DNA from 4 places in the Arthrobacter sp. BB-1 genome. Region 1 is predicted to be linked to each of the others. Evidence: predicted binding sites of a transcription regulator. Region 1 holds the regulator's gene; each other region holds the start of a gene.
What was found. Region 1 encodes LexA, which represses DNA repair genes until DNA is damaged. Its sites were predicted from a motif close to TCGAACANNTGTTCGA; they were not measured.

Region 1 (4,555 bases):
TGGTCGTAGAACGGCACCGACGTGTCGATGTCCGAGGTGCCGGTACCGTCAAGGTTGATTTCCACGAGCACGGAGGACTCACTGGTGGCACGTTCCATGCGCGCGGTCCGGGCCGCGGCAACATTCGATCCGGTGGTACTCATGCTTGGGGTCCTTTTGGGCAGAAGGGGTGGTTCGGGCGTCCAGCGCCGGTTCTTCCAGTCTAGGCGGGAAGCTTGGCCTGGCTGGCAAGGATGCTTTCGAGGGAGGTCAGGAAGGCTGTGGTTTCGGTCTCAGTTCCGGCCGTGACGCGGAGATGCCCGGGGATTCCCACATCCCGGACCAGGACGCCGGCCTCCAGCAGCCCCTGCCACACCTGGTGGGGGTCCTCCAGGCCGCCGAAGAATACGTAGTTGGAGTCTGAGGCGGCAGGCTTGAGGCCCATCCGCGTCAGCTCGGAGACGATGCGGTCCCGCTGCCGTTTGATGTCTTCCACATCCGCCATCAGCGCCTCCCGGTGCTGGAGGGCTGCGAGGGCGGTGGCCTGCGTGATGGCGGAAAGGTGGTACGGAAGCCGGACCAGCCGCAGTGCATCGGTAACTTCGGGGGCTGCCGCCATGTAGCCGAGGCGTGCGCCGGCCAGCGCGAACGCCTTGCTCATGGTCCTCGAGACGATCAGCCGTTCCCGGCCTGGCAGCAGCGTCAGCGCACTGGGCGTTCCGTCATGCGCAAACTCGTGGTACGCCTCGTCGACGATGACGATCGTCTGGCTTGCCTCGCCGGCCTCGTAGACGGCTTCCACCACGTCCAGCCCAAGGCCGGTTCCCGTGGGGTTGTTGGGTGAGCACAGGAAGACGATGTTGGGCTGCAGCTCCTTGACCTGCCGCGCTGCGGATTCAGCACTCAGCCCGTAGCCTTCGGCCCGCTCGCCCACAATGTATTCGGTGTCTGTTCCGCTGGCCAGCAGGGGATACATGGAGTACGTGGGAGGGAATCCGAGCGCCGTGCGTCCCGGGCCTCCGAAGGCCTGGAGTATCTGTTGCAGGACTTCGTTGGAGCCGTTGGCCGCCCACAGGTTGGATTCGTCCAGCCCGTGCCCCAGGTACTCCGCCAGCGCCTTCCGCAGGTCCGTGAATTCCCGGTCCGGGTATCGGTTGAGGCCGGCTGCCGCCTCTGACACCGCTGCGCTGATGGCTGACCTGACGTCCGCCGGGACCCCGTGGGTGTTTTCATTGACGTTCAGGAGAATTGGAACGTCCAGCTGGGGCGCGCCGTAGGGGGTAAGCCCACGGAGGTTGCTGCGGAGGGGAAGCCGGTTCAGGCGCTCTAGCTGGTCATTCACCTGAACAGTTTAGTGCCCGCGCCGGACACCGGAAAATGTGACGGCTCCCTGTTCGCCCTCGGCGTGCTGCGCCCCTTCCGTTGCCGGACAGGCATGATGCCCGGGGGCTAGGTGGCGGGCACGAACAGCTGCTGGCCGGGGAAGACCGCGCCGGCAGGCAGGTTGTTGAGCTGGACGATGTCCGCCACGACGTCCCGAGGGTCGCGCTCGGGTGCGACGCTGGCCGCAATGCCCCACAGCGACTCGCCGGGCTGGACGGTGACCGTGACAGTGGGCGTGGTAGCAAGATCAGCAGCAGACTCCGACGCCTTGGCCGGGGCATTGAAGAAGCCCGCCAGGGAGAGGAGCAGGGCCGCCAGCATGACCAGCGGAATCCCGATCAGCACGATGCGGCCGCGGCGCGTCAGGCGGAGCGGCGGAAGCGGCGCCGGCCGTTCGGCCTGCCGGATCTCGGACTCGGACAGGATTTGCTGCACCGAAAGCAGCTGCTGGCGTGAACCCCGCGAAACAGATGTAGCTGACATGATCTAAGCCCTCCTGGACCGTACTGTGCTGCCCGGACGTCCTCCCCACCACCTGCACCCGGCGGCCTTCCGGCCTGGTCTTCGAATGACCGGGGCAGTGAGTAGAACATATATTCGAACTTTGCTTCCTCAGTTTTAGCACCTATCAACGAATCTTGTCGAGACTCGCTAGAACAAATGTTTGAAAAAGCAATGCGGCTGGCCTAGTTTTGAACCAAAGAACAACCACCTGGACAGTCGACCAGCAGGGTCTGACATTCAAGGACGGGACCTTCCAGGGCCTGGCCGTGGAGCGGCCCGGCGGAAACCGAAAGGCATTGGCGAATATGGCAGCAGCAGCCGCCGGGGGCAGGGGAACCGCGCAACCGAAGAGGACCGCCAAGGGCCTGACTCCACGGCAGAAGAAGATCCTCGAAACCATCCAGCGTTCGGTCAATGAGAACGGGTACCCGCCTTCCATGCGGGAGATCGGCGACACCGTGGGACTGGCGAGCCTTTCGAGCGTCACGTACCAACTGTCCCAGCTGGAGAAACTTGGCTACCTCCGCCGCGACCCCAAGCGTCCGCGGGCCATGGAGGTCCTGATGCCACTCACCCTGGATGGCGGGGCTGCAAAGCCCGCAAGCCAGCCGTCCGCCCCGCGTTCACCGGGCGCAGGCACTGTCACCGAACTGCCCACCGCCCTGGACACAGCCATGGTTCCCCTGGTGGGCCGGATCGCGGCGGGCGGTCCCATCCTTGCTGACCAGCTGGTGGAGGACGTGATGCCGCTCCCCAGGCAGCTGGTGGGGCAGGGCGAACTGTTCATGTTGAAAGTGGCCGGGGATTCCATGGTGGATGCAGCCATCTGCGACGGTGACTGGGTTGTGGTTCGCCGCCAGCAGGATGCGGCCAATGGGGATATCGTGGCTGCGCTCCTCGATGACGAGGCCACCGTCAAGACCTTCCGCCAACGCGACGGCCACACGTGGCTGCTCCCGCAGAACACCCAGTACGAACCCATCCTTGGGGACCACGCCACGATCATGGGCAAGGTTGTCTCGGTACTCCGCTCGCTGTAACGCCCTGCCCAGCCCCGCACCAGGCCATGTTTGCCCTGGTACGGCCTGTTCAATCTGCCTGACGGCTCAGGCGTTTTCCCGGGCCAGCCGCTCCAGGGCGGCAATCGCCGTCGTCCGGTCTGTCGTGGCCCAGAACGGCGGCAGGGCAGCCCGGAGGAACCCAGCGTAGCGCTCGGTGGCGAGCCGGGAGTCAAGGACGGCCACCACTCCCCTGTCGCCGGTGGAACGGATCAGCCGGCCTGCCCCCTGGGCGAGCCGGATCGCGGCGTGCGTGGCGGAAACCGTCATAAAGCCGTTCCCGCCGGCCTGTGCCACGGCCCGTGAACGGGCGGTCATAAGGGGATCGTCCGGCCGCGGAAAAGGAATCCTGTCGATCACCACAAGCCGGCACGAGCCTCCCGGGACGTCCACGCCCTGCCAGAGGGACATGGTTCCGAACAGGCAGGTATCGGGCTCGTCGGCGAACTGCTTCACCAGGCCGGTCATGGTGGAGTCACCTTGGCAGAGGACCGTCATGCCCAGCTTGGGACGCAGTGCCTCGGCCGCTTCTTCTGCCCCCCGGCGGGAGGAGAAGAGGCACAGCGCCCCGCCACCTGAAGCACGGATCAGGGCTTCCAGCTCGTCCAGCGCTTCCGGCGACCCGCCCCTGCCCGGCTTCGGCAGGTGACCGGCCACATAGAGGATGCCCTGCTTCTGGTAGTCGAAGGGCGATCCCACGTCCACGCCCGTCCAGCTCGGGGCCCCGTCACCCACCAGTCCCAGTCCGCCTGCGGCCGGTTCGAACGCCGATCCGATGGCCAGCGTCGCTGAAGTCAGCACCACCGTGTGGCCTGCGAAGAGCCCTTCCCGCAGCCTTCCGGCAACGGACAGCGGCGCGATGTTGATCAAGGCGGGGGCGGTCTCGTCCGGCTGGGAGAATCCCTGCGCCGGGTCAAAAGAACTGGCGCGCGAGAACCACACCACTTCGCGGTTCTCCCGGGCTGCGAGGAGCCGTTCGCAAAGTTCCAGGATGAGCAGGAGCCGGGACCGCGCGAGCTGCCTGCCGCCGTCGGCCGTGGTGCTGCTGTCCCCCTTCGAATCCGAGAGGGCAGCACGGCAGGCGTCGCGCAACTGGTCCACGCAGTCCAGCTGTTCGTCGTTGAGCCCGTTCGGCAGCAGGCCGTTCGGCACGCCCGCCAGGGCAAGCTCCAGGTTGGCGGCTGCGGCATTCAGCGCGTCAACGGTAATGGCGGTGTGCTTCCGCGCGCCGGCAGCAGCAGCGTGGACCATGGCCACGGAAAGCTGGCCTGAGACCGCCCCCGTGACCCGGTCCTGAAGTTCATGGGCCTCATCCACCACCACGACGTCGTACTCGGGCAGGACGGCCAGGCCCTCGAACGCGCTGACGGCAAGCATCGCGTGGTTGGTGACCACCACGTCTGCTTCCGCAGCATCCTGGCGCGCGAGCTCACTGAAGCATTCCGCAGCCATGGGGCACTTCTGGGCGCCCAGGCACTCCATGGAAGTCACGGACACCTGCCGCCAGGCGCGGTCCGTCACTCCCGGGAGGAGCTCGTCACGGTCCCCGGTGTGGGTCTTCTCCGCCCATTCCCGGAGCCGCACAACCTCTTTGCCGAGCTGGGACGACGGGCCGCCCACGGCTGCCGCGA
Region 2 (4,555 bases), on a different contig from region 1:
CTCGGCCCGGCGGAGGTTGGCTTTGAGCAGGTCCGGCGTGACGCCGTCGAAATCCCGGAACGGCTGGTAGAGGTCCAGCCCCAGGCCGAGGTCGGCGGCCATCTTGCGGACGTCCTCGGGGCTCAGTGGCGAGGTGACCAGGTCCTGCTCGAAGATCTCGATGCCGTCGAAGCCCGCGATGGCGCAGGCCTGCATCTTTTCCTTCAGGGTGCCGGAGAGGCAGACCGTCGCGATTCCGGTGCGCATCAGGCGGCCACCTCCTCGGCGGCCACAAGTTCCAGGAAGTGGCTCCGCATGCGGTCCGGGTCCGCTTCGAGGCCGGTGAAGATGCGGAAGGCGTCGGCGGCCTGGCCCACGGCCATCCGGCCGCCGTCCAGCACGTCGCAGCCCCTGGCGCGGGCACCGCGGACCAGTTCGGTGTCGATGGGGCGGTAGACGATGTCCGCAACCCAGTGCCGGGGCTCCAGCAGGTCCAGGTCCAGGGGGACGCCGGGGTGCGCGGCCATGCCCACCGGGGTGCAGTGCACCAGTCCGTCAGCCAGCCGCATCAGCTGCGGCAGCTCCGTCGTCGTCCGTGCCGCCACGGTGCTGTCCGGAAAGAAGCCGGCCAGTTCAGCCGCGCGGGCGGCGCCGCGCGCTGCGTCCATGTCCACGAGGTCCAGGTGGCGGACGCCTGCGGTGAGCAGGGCGTAGGCGACGGCGGACCCGGCACCGCCGGCGCCGAGCTGCACCACGCGGTCCAGCTTCGCACCGGGTAGGCCGGCGGCGAGAGCCGCGGCAAAGCCGGAGAAGTCAGTGTTGTGGCCAACGAACCGGCCGTCCTCGATCACCACCGTGTTGACGGCCCCCAGCCGGCGGGCGTCCGGGGACACCTCGTCCAGGTGCTGCAGGACCAGCTGCTTGCAGGGGTGGGTGATGTTCAGGCCGTTAAAGCCAAGGTTCCGTGCGCTCTTCAGGAGCTCTCCCACGGATTCCCCGGAAAGGCCCAGCTCGAGCAGGTCGATGGGCCGGTAAAGGTAGCGCAGGCCCTGCACATCACCTTCGCGTTCGTGCATGGGCGGGGTGAGTGACGGCATCACGCCGTCGCCGACCAGTCCCACAAGGTAGGACTCAGTGCGATTACTCATCCGTGCAGCTCCTTTGGTACGGCACCAGGCGGGCGGCGTTGCTTTTGGGCGTACGCTGCCACCAGGTGACTGGAATAACGATATAACAAATGTTCACTTGTCGCACTTTTGTTCTACATACGAACAACGGTGCTTTGCTCCGCGGCTTCCCGGGCGTGGTGGCACGCCCGGGTCAGCGCTGCGGAAGCCGCGCGGCGAGTTCCGCAGCCGCGTCCTGCAACAGTGGGACGTGGGCCTCCAGGCCTTCAAGGCTCAGGCGGAAGACAGGAACCGCCGTGGCCAGCGAGGCGAACGCATGGCCCTGGGAGTTGAGCAGCGGAACCGCGACGGCGCGCATGCCCGTCTCGTTCTCCTCATCCATCACCGCAAACCCCTGGCGCCGGACCTTCTCGATTTCGGCGCGGAAAGCGTCGCGATCGGTAATCGACTTTTCCGTGAGCCGCTCAAGCGGAAGCTCCGCGAGCAGCTTCTCCCGCTCGGCATCCTCGGCGAAGGCCACCAGGGCCTTTCCGACGGCGGTAGTGGAGAGGGAGCCCAGGTGGCCGGGGTCGCTGGTCACCCGGAACATCTGCGGCCCGTCCACTTTGTTCACCGTGAGGTGGTGGTGGCCGTCCCGGACGCTCAGGATGGTTGCCTCACCCGTCTGTTCCGTCACGCGGCGCAGGACCGGCATGGCCGTTCCGGCGAACCCGTGATGGTTTGAGACCCGCTGGCCCAGCTGGAAGATCCGCAGGCCCAGGTGGTACCGCCGGCCGTCCGGCTCATAGTCAACGAACCCGTCCCGGGTCAGCGAGCCCAGCAGGCGGTAGGTGGTGCTGAAGGGCAGGTCTGCGCGGCGGGAGATTTCCGCGGCGCTGGCTCCGCGGGGCTCATCCCCCAGCAGGACCAGGAGGCCCAGGGCCTTGCCCACCATGTCGGTACGGTCCGCCTTGGTGGCCTTGGCGTCCGCATTGGTCTCGACAGCTACATCATCGTCAGCTGTGGTTTGATTCACACTCATACTTCGATGTTGCCACATAGTGAGAGCTATTTCTAGATGGTGATTATTTTCTTGACAAGTGACTCCACTCACAGTCATCATTGCTGTATCGCACAAGTAGCTCTCACAATGTGGCTACTCGTCCGGGTCTTCTATCGGACTCCAGCCGCAACGCGCCCCGCCCGCACCAAGGCAGCGGCGGCTGCAACCCCAGATCCATCCGCGACAATGTCGTCACACAAAGGAACTCCATGAGCCAGACACTTCCGTCCGCCGGAACGGACACTGCCACCCACGGCCGAACGCCCAAGAAAGCAGCCGTTGCCAGCTTCCTGGGCAGCGCCGTCGAGTACTACGACTTCTTCATCTTCGGTTCCGCCGCCGCCCTGATCTTCCCCAAGGTCTTCTTCCCCGACGCCGATGCCAACGCCGCCATCATGTCGTTCGCAACCTTCGGCTTCGCCTATGTGGCCCGTCCCGTGGGCGCCGTCATCCTGGGCCACTTCGGTGACCGGGTGGGCCGCCGGAAGGTCCTGATGTTCACCCTCCTGCTGATGGGTGCCTCCACCTTCCTGATCGGCTGCCTGCCGGACTTCAACACGGTTGGCTGGTGGGCTCCCGCCCTGCTGGTGCTGGCCCGGCTGTGCCAGGGCCTGTCCGCGGCCGGCGAGCAGGCCGGCGCCTCCTCCATGACGCTGGAGCACGCTCCGGACAACCGCCGTTCCTTCTTCACCTCCTGGACCCTCACCGGCACCCAGGGCGGCCAGATCCTCGCCGCCCTCGTCTTCATCCCCGTCCTGGCCCTCCCGGACGACATCAAGTACGGCATCGGCTGGCGCATCCCCTTCTGGCTCAGCGCCGTCGTCGTTGTTGTTGCATTCATCATCCGCCGCACCCTGCACGAGCCGCCGGCCTTCGAGGAAGCACAGAAGTCCGCACAGATTTCCAAGCTGCCCGTCGCCGACCTGCTCAAGGGCCACTGGCGCGACGTCCTCCGCGTCATCTGCTGCGCCTTCATCGCCGCCGTCTCCACCGTGTTCGGCACCCTGGCCATCAGCTACGCCAAGACCGTTGCCGGCGTGGACGGCACCACCACGCTGTGGCTCGTTGTCGGCGCCAACCTGGTGGCACTGGGCACCCAGCCGCTGTTCGGCATGCTGGCGGACAAGATCGGCCGAAAGCCCGTGTTCATCTACGGCGCCGTGGCCAGTGCCACCCTGACGCCGGCGTTCCTGCTCAGCCTGGAATCCGGCAGCGTGCCACTGATGTTCCTGGCCGCCATCGGCATGTTCTCCTGCGGTTACGCTGCCTCCAACGCTGTCTGGCCGTCCTTCTACGCCGAGATGTTCAGCACCAAGGTGCGCTTCTCCGGCCTGGCCATCGGCACCCAGCTGGGCTTCCTGATGGCAGGGTTCGCACCGGCAATCGTGGCGGCCATGGGCGGCATCAAGCCCGGCGGCTGGGTACAGATCAGCATCTTCACCGCGGTCATCGCCGGCATCGCGGCAATTTCCGCCCTGACTGCCAAGGAATCCTTCCGGACCCCCACCAGCCAGCTCGGCCTCAAGTAGCGGCCAGCCGGGCCGGAGGCACACTCGGCCCGTTTCCACGCCCGAAAGCCCGCCATTCCCCCAAATGGCGGGCTTTCCCTGTTGAAAAACGGGCTGGCGTGGCGGCCGGCGGACAGAAAGCCCTACGGCCGGCCGGTCTCCAGTACCGACCCCAGGTCGAAGCTGACCGGCTCCTCCAGCTGGGCGTAGGTGCATGATTCCGGGTCCCGGTCCGGCCGCCAGCGGTTGAACTGGGCAGTGTGGCGGAACCTGTCGCCTTCCATGTGGTCGTAGCGGACCTCCACCACGAGCTCCGGGCGCAGCGGCACGAAGGACAGGTCCTTGCCGGCGCTCCACCTGCTGCCTTCGGCGTTCCGGGGAGTCCGTTCGCCCTCTTCCTGCTTCGCCCACGCCCACGGGTGGTCGTCAAAATCGGTCACCAGCGGCTGGAGCTGCTCGAACAGTTCCTGCCGCCGCTTCATCGGGAAGGCGCCGATCACGCCCACGCTGGCCAGGCCGCCGTCGTCCTTGTACAGGCCCAGCAGCAGCGAACCGATGGCGTCCGGCCCGCTCTTGTGCAGCCGGTAGCCGGCCACCACGCAGTCCGCCGTGCGTTCGTGCTTCGTCTTGAACATCACCCGCTTGTCCGGCTCATACCTGCCGTCCAGCCGCTTGGCCACCACGCCGTCCAGCCCTGCCCCCTCGAACTGCCGGAACCACTGCTCCGCCGTGTCCTTGTCCGTGGTGGCGGCCGTGAGGTGGACAGGTGCCTTGCTGGCGGCGAGGGCCTTCTCAAGGGCCGCCCGCCGTTCCGTGAAGGGCCGGCCGGTGTAGTCGTCATCGTCCATGGCCAGCAGGTCGAAGGCCACGAACGAGGCCGGCGTCTGCGCCGCGAGCAG
Region 3 (4,555 bases), 130 kb from region 1:
CTGATCGGCATCCCGTCCCTGGCTCTGTATGCGGCAGGCCGGGCGCTCGGAATCACCACCGCCATCATCCCCAGTGCCCTGGACGCTTACTGGTGGACGGTGCCGGTGCTGATCCTGTCCGCGATGCGCCATGCGGTGGTGGAAGAGGTCATTGTGGTGGGCTATCTGATGGACCGCTTTGGAAAGTTCGGCTGGAGCGTGCCGCTGTCCATCCTGGCGAGTTCGCTGCTGCGCGGCAGCTACCACCTGTACCAGGGGTTTGGGCCCTTCATCGGCAATTTTGTAATGGGCGTCGTCTTCGCATGGCTGTACACCCGGACGCGGCGGGTGATGCCCCTGGTGATCGCCCATGCCCTGCTGGACATCGTGGCGTTCGTTGGCTTCAGCCTCTTTGGCAAGGCCGTGGGCTTGGGGTAGGTGTAATTCCCGCTGGGGCGCGCAAGACGACGGCGGCACTTTGTGCAGACGCGGCCGAAAGCACCCTGGTGGTGGTTGAGCGGTCGAAACCGTGTCCTGTCAGGCGGGCGGGGCGTGAAGGATGCGCGTCAGGGCGTCTTCTCCTGGGGACAGCCCTGCGTAGGCGAAATCCATGCAGTCTTCGATTGATCCCAGACGCTTCAATTCCGCATTCCGTTCCGGCCAGTGTGGTGGTTCCCAGTCTTGGTGTTCGCTTGTGTAGTGGCGGCCGGTGGGTGAGGTCCAGCCGGGTGGTCCGGTTGTGGTGGCGGGGGTGGGTTTCCAGCCGCTGGTGTGGCGGAGCTTGTGGTGTTTTGGGCAGGGCTGGCCCAGGTTGCTGATCCCGGTGGTGCCGCCTTGGTGCCAGGCGAGGAGGTGGTCGGCCTCGTTGTCCAGGGAGCTGTTGCTGCAGCCGGGGAAGGGGCATTTTCCGTCCCTGAGCCTGAGCCAGGTCCGCATCGCCTTGGTTACCCGGTAGCTGGTGCGGCCGATTTCCAGTGGTGCCCCGTCCCGCGGGTCAACCAGGACCCGGTGGAACGAGTCCGCCCCGCCGGCAACGAGGTCCCGTGCCATCGAGGCCGGGATGGGGCCGTGCCCGTCCAGCACCGCGGGCTCGTCCGTGAGGCCCATCAGGGAGAACACGGGCACGGTGACCAGCACCTCGGCCCGGGTACCGCTGCCCCCGCTGTTGCCGCTGGTGGTGCCGCTGGTGAGAAGTGCTTCGGCGAAGGTGTCTGCCCGGAGCTGGGACAGGGTGCGGGCCTCGTCCGGTCCCTGCATCCCCCGGGAGATGGCGGTCAGCCGGTTCCAGGCGGCTGCGGCGTGGTGGGCGGGCAGGTAGGCGGAGAGCCAGGCCATGCCGTCCTGGTCCGGCCGGTATTCGACCCGCCGGTCAGCCACACCCTTGGCGTGCCGCTTCTCGATGGATTCGGCGTGGTGGCGTTCCCGCCATGTCCGGGCTTTGGCCCGGAACCGGTACGCCGGCATCTGGCCAATGGCGGCGGCCGTGCCCGGTTGTGGTGTGTGCTGGTCCAGGAAGTAGGCTTCCAGGGCGGCGGCGCCAGCGGGGTCAAGGGTTGCGGCCTCGTCCACCATGACTGTGGCGTGCTGCCAGGAGATTGTTCCGTTGTGCAGGGCTGCGAGGGTGCGGGGCAGGGAGCTGGTCAGGGCGTGGGACCGGGCCAGCAGGGCGCCCGCGGCACGGTCCCCGATGGCCATGACACAGCTGATCTCGGCTGCGATTGCCATTTCCTGCGCCTGCACCGGGGCGTCCGGCGGAGCGGCCGCACGGGCGGTGCCCGCGTACGTCCCCGCAGCGTTGGCCACCAGACCCGCTATCCGGGCCTGGACCCCGGCGGCCCCGGCAAGGATCTCCAGGCACCCATCAGCCAGCCCGGCCAACGGGTCAGCTGCCGAAAACGGCTCCGAACCGCACCCAACCGCCTCCGCCCTGAGCACAGCAACAGCCGCGTTGATGTCCTCAAACGCCTTCGCCACCGCCGCTTTCCCCATACCAATATGATCGCGGGAGGGTACGACATTTAACCGCGGGCCATCGGGTCCAAAGTCGCTGGAACATGGATTCGGCCGCCATCGGCAGGTGACGCCGTTGTCACATGCTGATGGCGGCCGAAGACCAGGGGGCACCGGGCCACACGCCGTGCCGGGCTTACCGGGACGGCAATCAAGGGGGCGTCAGATGGTGACTGCTCCGTTGCCGGTTTCGAAGGTCACCGAGAGGATCCCGGGGGTTCCGTGCGGCGCCACCCACTCCACAGCAACGTCCTCCAAGGGCTTCTCGACGGGTTCGCCCAGCCATTCCGTCACCCGGGCCGCGGAACCGGCAATGGTAAGGCAGCTCATCTTGACGTTGCTCTCGTAGGCGTTGGAGGGGTGCAGGGACGGGTCCCCTTCCCACTTGAGCATGTAGGGAACCTGGGGGTCGGCAATCAGGCCCAATATGCCGATCTGCTTCCAGACCAGCTCACGGCCGTCAGGGAACTTGCGGTTTCCGTTGACCGCGGAGCGTCCCAGCCGCTCTTCAAAGGGGGCGAGGTCGTCCACTTCGACGCACCAGCCCATCCAGCCGCCGCCCGCGGCAGACCGTGCACGCACAGCCTGCCCGAAGGGTGCCTTGTCAGAAGCGGGGTGGTCCAGGACCTCCACTACCTCGAGGTATTTGTGCCCCGCGAGCGGGATGATCATATTCCGGGTTCCGAACCGCGGGTGTACCCCGCCCTTCACTGCCTCAACGCCGAGGGCAGAGGAAATACGTTCGGTGGTGGCAGCCAGGCCATCGTGTTCACAGGCGTAAGAGACGTGATCCATGCGCATGCCAACATCTTGGCACTTTGTGATCGGCCTCTCAGCTAAGGGTACCCTTACTCGGAATTTCCATCGGCGGCACCTGATTTCAGCCGCTTCCGGCGCGGAAATCCGGGGACCATGTTCGTCATAATCCTGTCCGGCGCGGCGTGCGCGTTCCTACACTGGGTTCAGGTCATGAGTGCCAGCTCCAAGCCCCGGCTCGCTGGCCGGCAACCCTCCATCCGCGGTGGGGTGCCCCGGGTGAGGACCTGGCTGTCCGGCAACGGCCGGGTGGCAAGCGCGGCCCGCGGTGCTTCAAGCATGACGGGCCCATGTCAAAGGAGCCTTAGTTGTCCAACGGATGGTCTTTCGAAACCCGCCAGATCCATGCAGGACAGGAGCCGGACAGTGCCACCGGTGCCCGTGCCCTCCCTATCTACCAGACAACATCCTTTGTGTTCCCCAGCGCGGAGAGCGCCGCCAACCGCTTTGCGCTCGCCGAACTGGCCCCGATCTACACCCGCATCGGCAACCCCACCCAGGACGCCGTGGAACAACGGATCGCCAGCCTCGAAGGCGGCCTGGGAGCACTGCTGCTCAGCTCGGGACAGGCCGCGGAAACCTTCGCCGTCCTGAATATCGCCGAGGCGGGGGACCACATTGTTGCCAGCCCCAGCCTGTACGGGGGGACCTACAACCTGTTCGCCCACACCCTGAAGAAGTTCGGCATCTCCGTCACCTTCGTGGCGGACCCGGACAACCTGGACCAGTGGCGGGATGCGGTCCAGCCCAATACCAAGCTCTTCTTCGCCGAAGTGGTGTCCAACCCCCGCCAGGACGTCCTGGACATTGAGGGCGTGTCCGGCGTTGCCCACGCGGCCGGTGTGCCCCTCATCGTGGACAACACCCTGTCCACGCCCTACCTCATCCGGCCACTGGAATGGGGTGCAGACATCGTGGTGCACTCCGCCACCAAGTACCTGGGCGGCCACGGCTCCGCGATCGCCGGCGTGATTGTGGACTCAGGCAACTTCGATTTCGGCAAGGACCCGGCCAGGTTCCCAGGTTTCAATACCCCGGATCCCACCTACAACGGGCTGGTGTACGCCAGGGACCTCGGCAAGGACGGTGCCCTGGGCGCCAACCTGTCCTACATCCTCAAGGCCCGCGTCCAGTTGCTCCGGGACCTGGGCTCCGCCGTCTCCCCGTTCAATGCCTTCCTGATCGCACAGGGCCTTGAGACCTTGAGCCTGCGCGTGGAACGGCACGTTGCCAACGCCACGGAAGTGGCGCGCTGGCTGGAAGGAAGGGACGACGTCGAATCGGTCGCCTATGCCGGCCTGCCCTCCAGCCCCTGGTACGAGCGCGGGCGCAAGTACGGTCCCAAGGGGACCGGCGCGATCGTCTCGTTCAACCTCGCCGGGGGAGCCGAAGCCGGCAAGCGTTTCGTGGATGCACTGGAGCTGCACTCCCACGTGGCAAACATCGGCGACGTCCGCTCCCTTGTCATCCACCCGGCGTCGACCACCCACAGCCAGCTCTCCCCTGAACAGCAGGCGGTAGCCGGCGTCACCCCGGGCCTGGTGCGGCTGTCGGTGGGGATCGAGCACATCGACGACATCCTGGCGGACCTGGAAGCCGGTTTCCGGGCCGCCAAGGAGGCAATCGGAGCCTAGCCGGAGGCAGAGGGGCGCAATACACGGAGGCGGGCCGGGGAAGTCACAACCAGTCACACTCTTGGCAGCAGGCAGGGGCTGTTTCGTACACTCGAACCAGGTCATGAGTGCCAGTG
Region 4 (4,555 bases), on a different contig from region 1:
GAACTGAACAGCGGTCCGCCGATATAGATCTCGACGAGCCCGTCGATCACGAGTTGGGTAAGGGCTTCGCTCGCTAGTTCTCTCCCGTTTCGGTCGCTACCCGAGAACTCCAGCGCCATATCCCAGAGGCCAGTGAAGTCCTCAGCCGCGAGCACGAGGAGCCTCGTCGCGTTGTCCATCAGTGGCCTCCAAGTGCAGGTTGCCGAGAAGCGAAATCCGCTACCCCGTGGAAGGCAAGATAACGCTCAATGATGTCACCCACCAACCCTGAGTGGGCAGTTCGTAGAGTGTGTATGCTGTGCGAGGGGTTTTTTGTGACCGGGGGACTTTTTCGTCGGCCTTGGCCGCCAGGCCATCGAATTAGCTGCGGTCTCCGTTCGCTCCATTGCATTTTTTCGGCCGCAGCGCCGCTCGGTGGATTATGCCTTCAACGAGGTCAGAGGGACGATCCGATATTCCAAGGCGACAGCATTCGTGGCACGTTTGGCACAGTGAATACGCCGTTTCCTGGGATCCAAACCGCAAAGCCTCGTTTTCTCGATAGCTCCACCACTCTGGCCCTTGGTGTCCGGTGGGCAAGCAGTAGTAAAGAATCTCGCCATCGTTCTTGCGAACGACGATGCCCCACTGTTGCTGTTTCAGCTTTTTCCGCTTGCCCATCTTGCCCCTTCGTCTGGTCCCAATTATCGATCACCAAGCGCCCGTCGCTGGCCGCAAGGGGTCTCCCATATAGACGTCCACAAGCGTCCCGCAAGGCGGTCGTCTGCCGGACGGACGCCGGTTTTGCCTGCGACGTTGTAGCCCCGGTCCGAAGAGCGTCCCGTAGTGTCAGTCCAGTGATCTGTCCGGTGAGGGGGTCCATATCGTCAGCGGAGGTCGGTGGATTAAAGACGCGTCTTCAACAGTTCCAACGCTTACCCGCCGGGGACGACACACAGACAACTACAGATAAGCTGGGGGATGGATACTACGAATGGAAGCAGGGGCCGGGAAAGTCCAAGCAGCCGTACTACGTGCATCCCGGCGAGGGGAAGGGGCTGGTCTTCGCAGGGCTCTACGAGTGGTGGAAGGACCCCGCATGGCCGGCAGGGGAGCCGGGCGGCTGGATGCTCTCCACCTCCATCCTCACCGCTGACACCCCACCGCCGGGCAGCGAGTCAACGGTGTTCGGGAAGCTGACGGCCTTGCACGACCGCGTGCCGCTGCCCATGGACAAAGCAACGATGCAGGCGTGGCTTGACCCCGCCGCCGACGACGCCGCCGGCCTGGTGGACCTGGTGCGGGCGGGGGTCAAGGACGTGGCGGCGGACTGGCGCGTGGACTCGGTGGGCAAAGAGGTCGGCAACGTGCGGAACAACGGGCCGGAACTCATCCGGCCCGTGGAGGCACTCTTCTAGCACTCCGGCTCTAGCACTCCGGCGCGGGCCGGTGGCAGGCGCTAAACGGTGACCGCGCCGTCGTCGTCCACTCTCCACGTGGGGTTGTACGCAACCTCCCAGCGGAAGCCGTCAGGATCGGCGAAATATCCGCTGTACCCGCCCCACGGCTGGGTGATGGGCTCCGCGATGATGGCAGCCCCGGCTGCGGCGGCTTCTTCCATGACCCGGTCCACGTCCTCCGTGGAGGGAAGGTTGTGGCTGAGCGTGATGCAGGGGACCGGCCCGGGCGGGCTCACACCGGCGTCGGCCTGCATCTGGCGCACGTCCCACAGGGACAGCACCAAACCATGGTTCACCTGGATAAACACGACATCCCCCGCAAGCTCGCGCTGGACCGGCCAGCCAAGGCCGTCCACATAGAACGCACGGGAAGCGGAAACGCTGCGGACACCTAGTGAGATGAAGTCGACTCTGGGCTGCATGCTTCGATACTGTCAGACGATGGCGACAATTCAAGGAAACGATAGAGATGCTTTGGCCGACAAGGAACAGCTCGCTGCCGTCCGGATTGCTGTTGACGAGGTGGATGACCAGATTGTCACCCTCATCGCCCGCCGCGAACGGCTGATCCGGATCGCCGGAACCCTCAAAGGCGATGATGCCGAGGTCCGTGCCCCCGGCCGCGTGGAACGGATCATTGAGCATGTCCGCTCGGCTGCGGAGAAAAAAGACATAGACCCGGACATTGTGGAGTCCACGTACCGGGCAATGATCTCCGGCTTCATCGAACTCGAAATGCGGGTCCACAAAGGGAACAGCTGAGCTGCCCCAAGCCTGGAAATTTACAGGTTTTCCTCCACCGGAACCCCGGACTGGAATTCCCGGCCGTCCGCCTCGCTGAAGGCCGACATCACGTGCCCCTGCCCAAGGCCGTTAATGGCCGTGCGCGGAAACTGTCCCGTGATCCTGTTCTCCGAGTGGGTCACCCCGGCAAGGTCATAGTTTTCTTCGAGGCCCTGTTCCCGGTTGAACGAGTAGAACGCGATGGCCTCCCCATTCATGAACTCAATGCATAGCCGCCGTTGTGTTGAATAGTCGGGAGTGGCCCCGACCAGTCCCACCACGTATGCGCCCGATCCCGGAATGGCTCCGTCAATATCGAACGTTGCCACGAGGGTGGAGTCCTGGGCCTGAATCATTGCCTGCTTGAGGAGTGCGTCATCGGTACTCATGGCACCATCCTGCTCCCTGCCGTTCGGTCCGTCCACCCCCGTTTGGGTAGGAAACGGAAAGCGGCGTCGGGATGGCAGGACCTCCCTGGAGGGGGCTGGAGGGTTTTCTATGCACAGGACCCGCCCCCCGCGCTAGACTGGAAGTGTTCGAACAAGTATTCGAATAAACCAGTTTGGATCCGGGAGGCGCCATGGGCATGTTCAGCCAATCCGTGGACGTCGAGTGCACAGCCGAGGGCGTACCGCAGCGACTCCTGTGGGCGGGCCTTTCCTATGCCGTGTGCGCTGAGCCGGTGCGCTGGTATGAACGCAGGCAATGGTGGACGGAGGAAAGCCGCGCGCCGCTTGGCAGCGGCCCCGGACTGGTGGACCACGAAATCTGGCGCGTCCAGGTGCTGCCTGATCACCCCGTCCGTGGAGGCCAGGAAGAGCCCTTGACCCTCGACCTCACCCGGCATATCCAGAGCGGCCGCTGGCGGCTGCTGCGGATCCATGACGCACTCCGGCCCAGGACAGCATGAGCTTCACCCATCTTCACGTCTCCACAGCCTTCAGCGCGCACTATGGCGTTTCCTGGCCGGAGGAACTGGCGCAGGCCGCCGCTGCCGACGATGCAACAGCGCTTGCCTGCACCGACCGGGACGGTTTGTACGGAACCATTAAGCACCTCAAGGCCTGCATGGAAGCGGGCATCGATCCCATAGTGGGGGTTGACCTTGCGGTCTTTGACGACGACGGCGACCACCGCACGCAGCTTGCCGGCAGGGTGGTGGTGCTGGCCCGGGGCAACAACAACGGGGCGGGATACCGCGCGCTCTGCAGGCTGATTTCGGATGCCCATGCCCGCACCTCCGGTAAATCCGGGGGCACGGTTCCAGTCGCCGTGACCAGGGCCGAACTCGCCTCCCGAACCCTCGATCCCCACACCCTGAAACCGGTGTTGACTGTCCTGATCGGGCCTGATTCCGACGTCGGACGCGCCATGGGCGGACGGCGCTACCTTCGTCCGCGCACCCTGTTCAAGCAATGGGTGGACGCCATGCCCGCAGGCACGCTGGTTGCCGAGATTGTTTCCCAGCTCAGCGCACCGGGAAAGCCCCTGAGTACCGCCCATGCGGTCCGCATGCTCAAGCTGGCAGAGGAGCACCATGTTCCTGCCATCCTGACCAACGCCGTCCGGTACTGCGCGGCAGACGGAGCACCCACCGCCGATGTGCTCGACTCAGCCCGCACCCTGAAATCCCTGCCGGAACTCGCGGAAGAGCCCCTGCTGCAGCCAACAGGCCAGGGGTGGCTTAAATCCTCCGCGGAGATGCTCCGCCTGGGCCAGGAGATCATTTCAGCGGCAGGTTATGGCGCAGCGGACCTCAAGCAGCTGATGGCGCAGACCGAGGCGCTCGCGGACCTCTGCAGGATTGATCCGGTCACGGACATGGGGTGGAAGCAGCCGGTGGTGCCGGAGGCCTCAGTCATCGGGATCAGCCAGGATCCGCACCTTGAACTGGTCCAGCGGTGCCAGGCTGGAATCAGCAGGCGGTTCCCGGGAATCACCGGTGCTGAAGGGGCGGGGATGCATGCCCGGCTGGAGCATGAACTTGGCATCATCCGGAACCTCGGTTTTTCCTCCTACTTCCTGACTGTTGCGGAGGTGTCCCGCATGATCCAGGAAATGGGGGTGCGGGCAGCAGCCCGGGGATCCGGCGCCTCAAGCCTGGTCAATTACCTGATCGACGTCAGCCAGGTGAACCCCCTGCAGCACGACCTGATTTTCGAACGCTTCCTTTCGCAGGACCGGGCAACCCTTCCGGACATTGATATCGACGTCGAAAGCGCGGAGCGGCACAACGTCTACCGCCGGATTTTCGAGCGCTTTGGTGCCGAGCGGGTAACCCTGATGAGTATGCAGAACGGCTACCGTGCCCGGGGCGCCGTCAGGGATGCCGG

Region 2: FHJ30_RS19855 (shikimate dehydrogenase) is a predicted target of LexA. The motif match lies at 1,228-1,243, and genes of this name have one in related genera.
Region 3: FHJ30_RS07240 (HNH endonuclease signature motif containing protein) is a predicted target of LexA. The motif match lies at 2,028-2,043, and genes of this name have one in related genera.
Region 4: FHJ30_RS10940 (DUF6504 family protein) is a predicted target of LexA. The motif match lies at 2,759-2,774, and genes of this name have one in related genera.

Annotation. Positions count from the first base shown of each region.
Region 1 covers NZ_VDEV01000012.1:370,159-374,713, reverse strand. The annotation lists gene hisB (imidazoleglycerol-phosphate dehydratase HisB) at 1-143, opposite strand, end outside; gene FHJ30_RS07890 (histidinol-phosphate transaminase) at 203-1,321, opposite strand; gene FHJ30_RS07885 (LysM peptidoglycan-binding domain-containing protein) at 1,429-1,797, opposite strand; gene lexA (transcriptional repressor LexA) at 2,172-2,906, shown strand; gene FHJ30_RS07875 (ATP-dependent DNA helicase) at 2,973-4,555, opposite strand, start outside.
Region 2 covers NZ_VDEV01000039.1:111,116-115,670, forward strand. The annotation lists gene FHJ30_RS19850 (sugar phosphate isomerase/epimerase and 4-hydroxyphenylpyruvate domain-containing protein) at 1-246, opposite strand, end outside; gene FHJ30_RS19855 (shikimate dehydrogenase) at 246-1,127, opposite strand; gene FHJ30_RS19860 (IclR family transcriptional regulator) at 1,300-2,127, opposite strand; gene FHJ30_RS19865 (MFS transporter) at 2,358-3,677, shown strand; gene FHJ30_RS19870 (ATP-dependent DNA ligase) at 3,800-4,555, opposite strand, start outside.
Region 3 covers NZ_VDEV01000012.1:235,917-240,471, forward strand. The annotation lists gene FHJ30_RS07235 (CPBP family intramembrane glutamic endopeptidase) at 1-417, shown strand, start outside; gene FHJ30_RS07240 (HNH endonuclease signature motif containing protein) at 517-1,968, opposite strand; gene FHJ30_RS07245 (VOC family protein) at 2,152-2,790, opposite strand; SAM riboswitch class IV at 2,955-3,070, shown strand; gene FHJ30_RS07250 (bifunctional o-acetylhomoserine/o-acetylserine sulfhydrylase) at 3,114-4,439, shown strand; SAM riboswitch class IV at 4,539-4,555, shown strand, end outside.
Region 4 covers NZ_VDEV01000019.1:147,226-151,780, reverse strand. The annotation lists gene FHJ30_RS10965 (hypothetical protein) at 1-179, opposite strand, end outside; partial or broken gene FHJ30_RS21910 (SOS response-associated peptidase) at 960-1,397, shown strand; gene FHJ30_RS10955 (VOC family protein) at 1,439-1,861, opposite strand; gene FHJ30_RS10950 (chorismate mutase) at 1,881-2,201, shown strand; gene FHJ30_RS10945 (hypothetical protein) at 2,222-2,611, opposite strand; gene FHJ30_RS10940 (DUF6504 family protein) at 2,803-3,132, shown strand; gene FHJ30_RS10935 (DNA polymerase III subunit alpha) at 3,129-4,555, shown strand, end outside.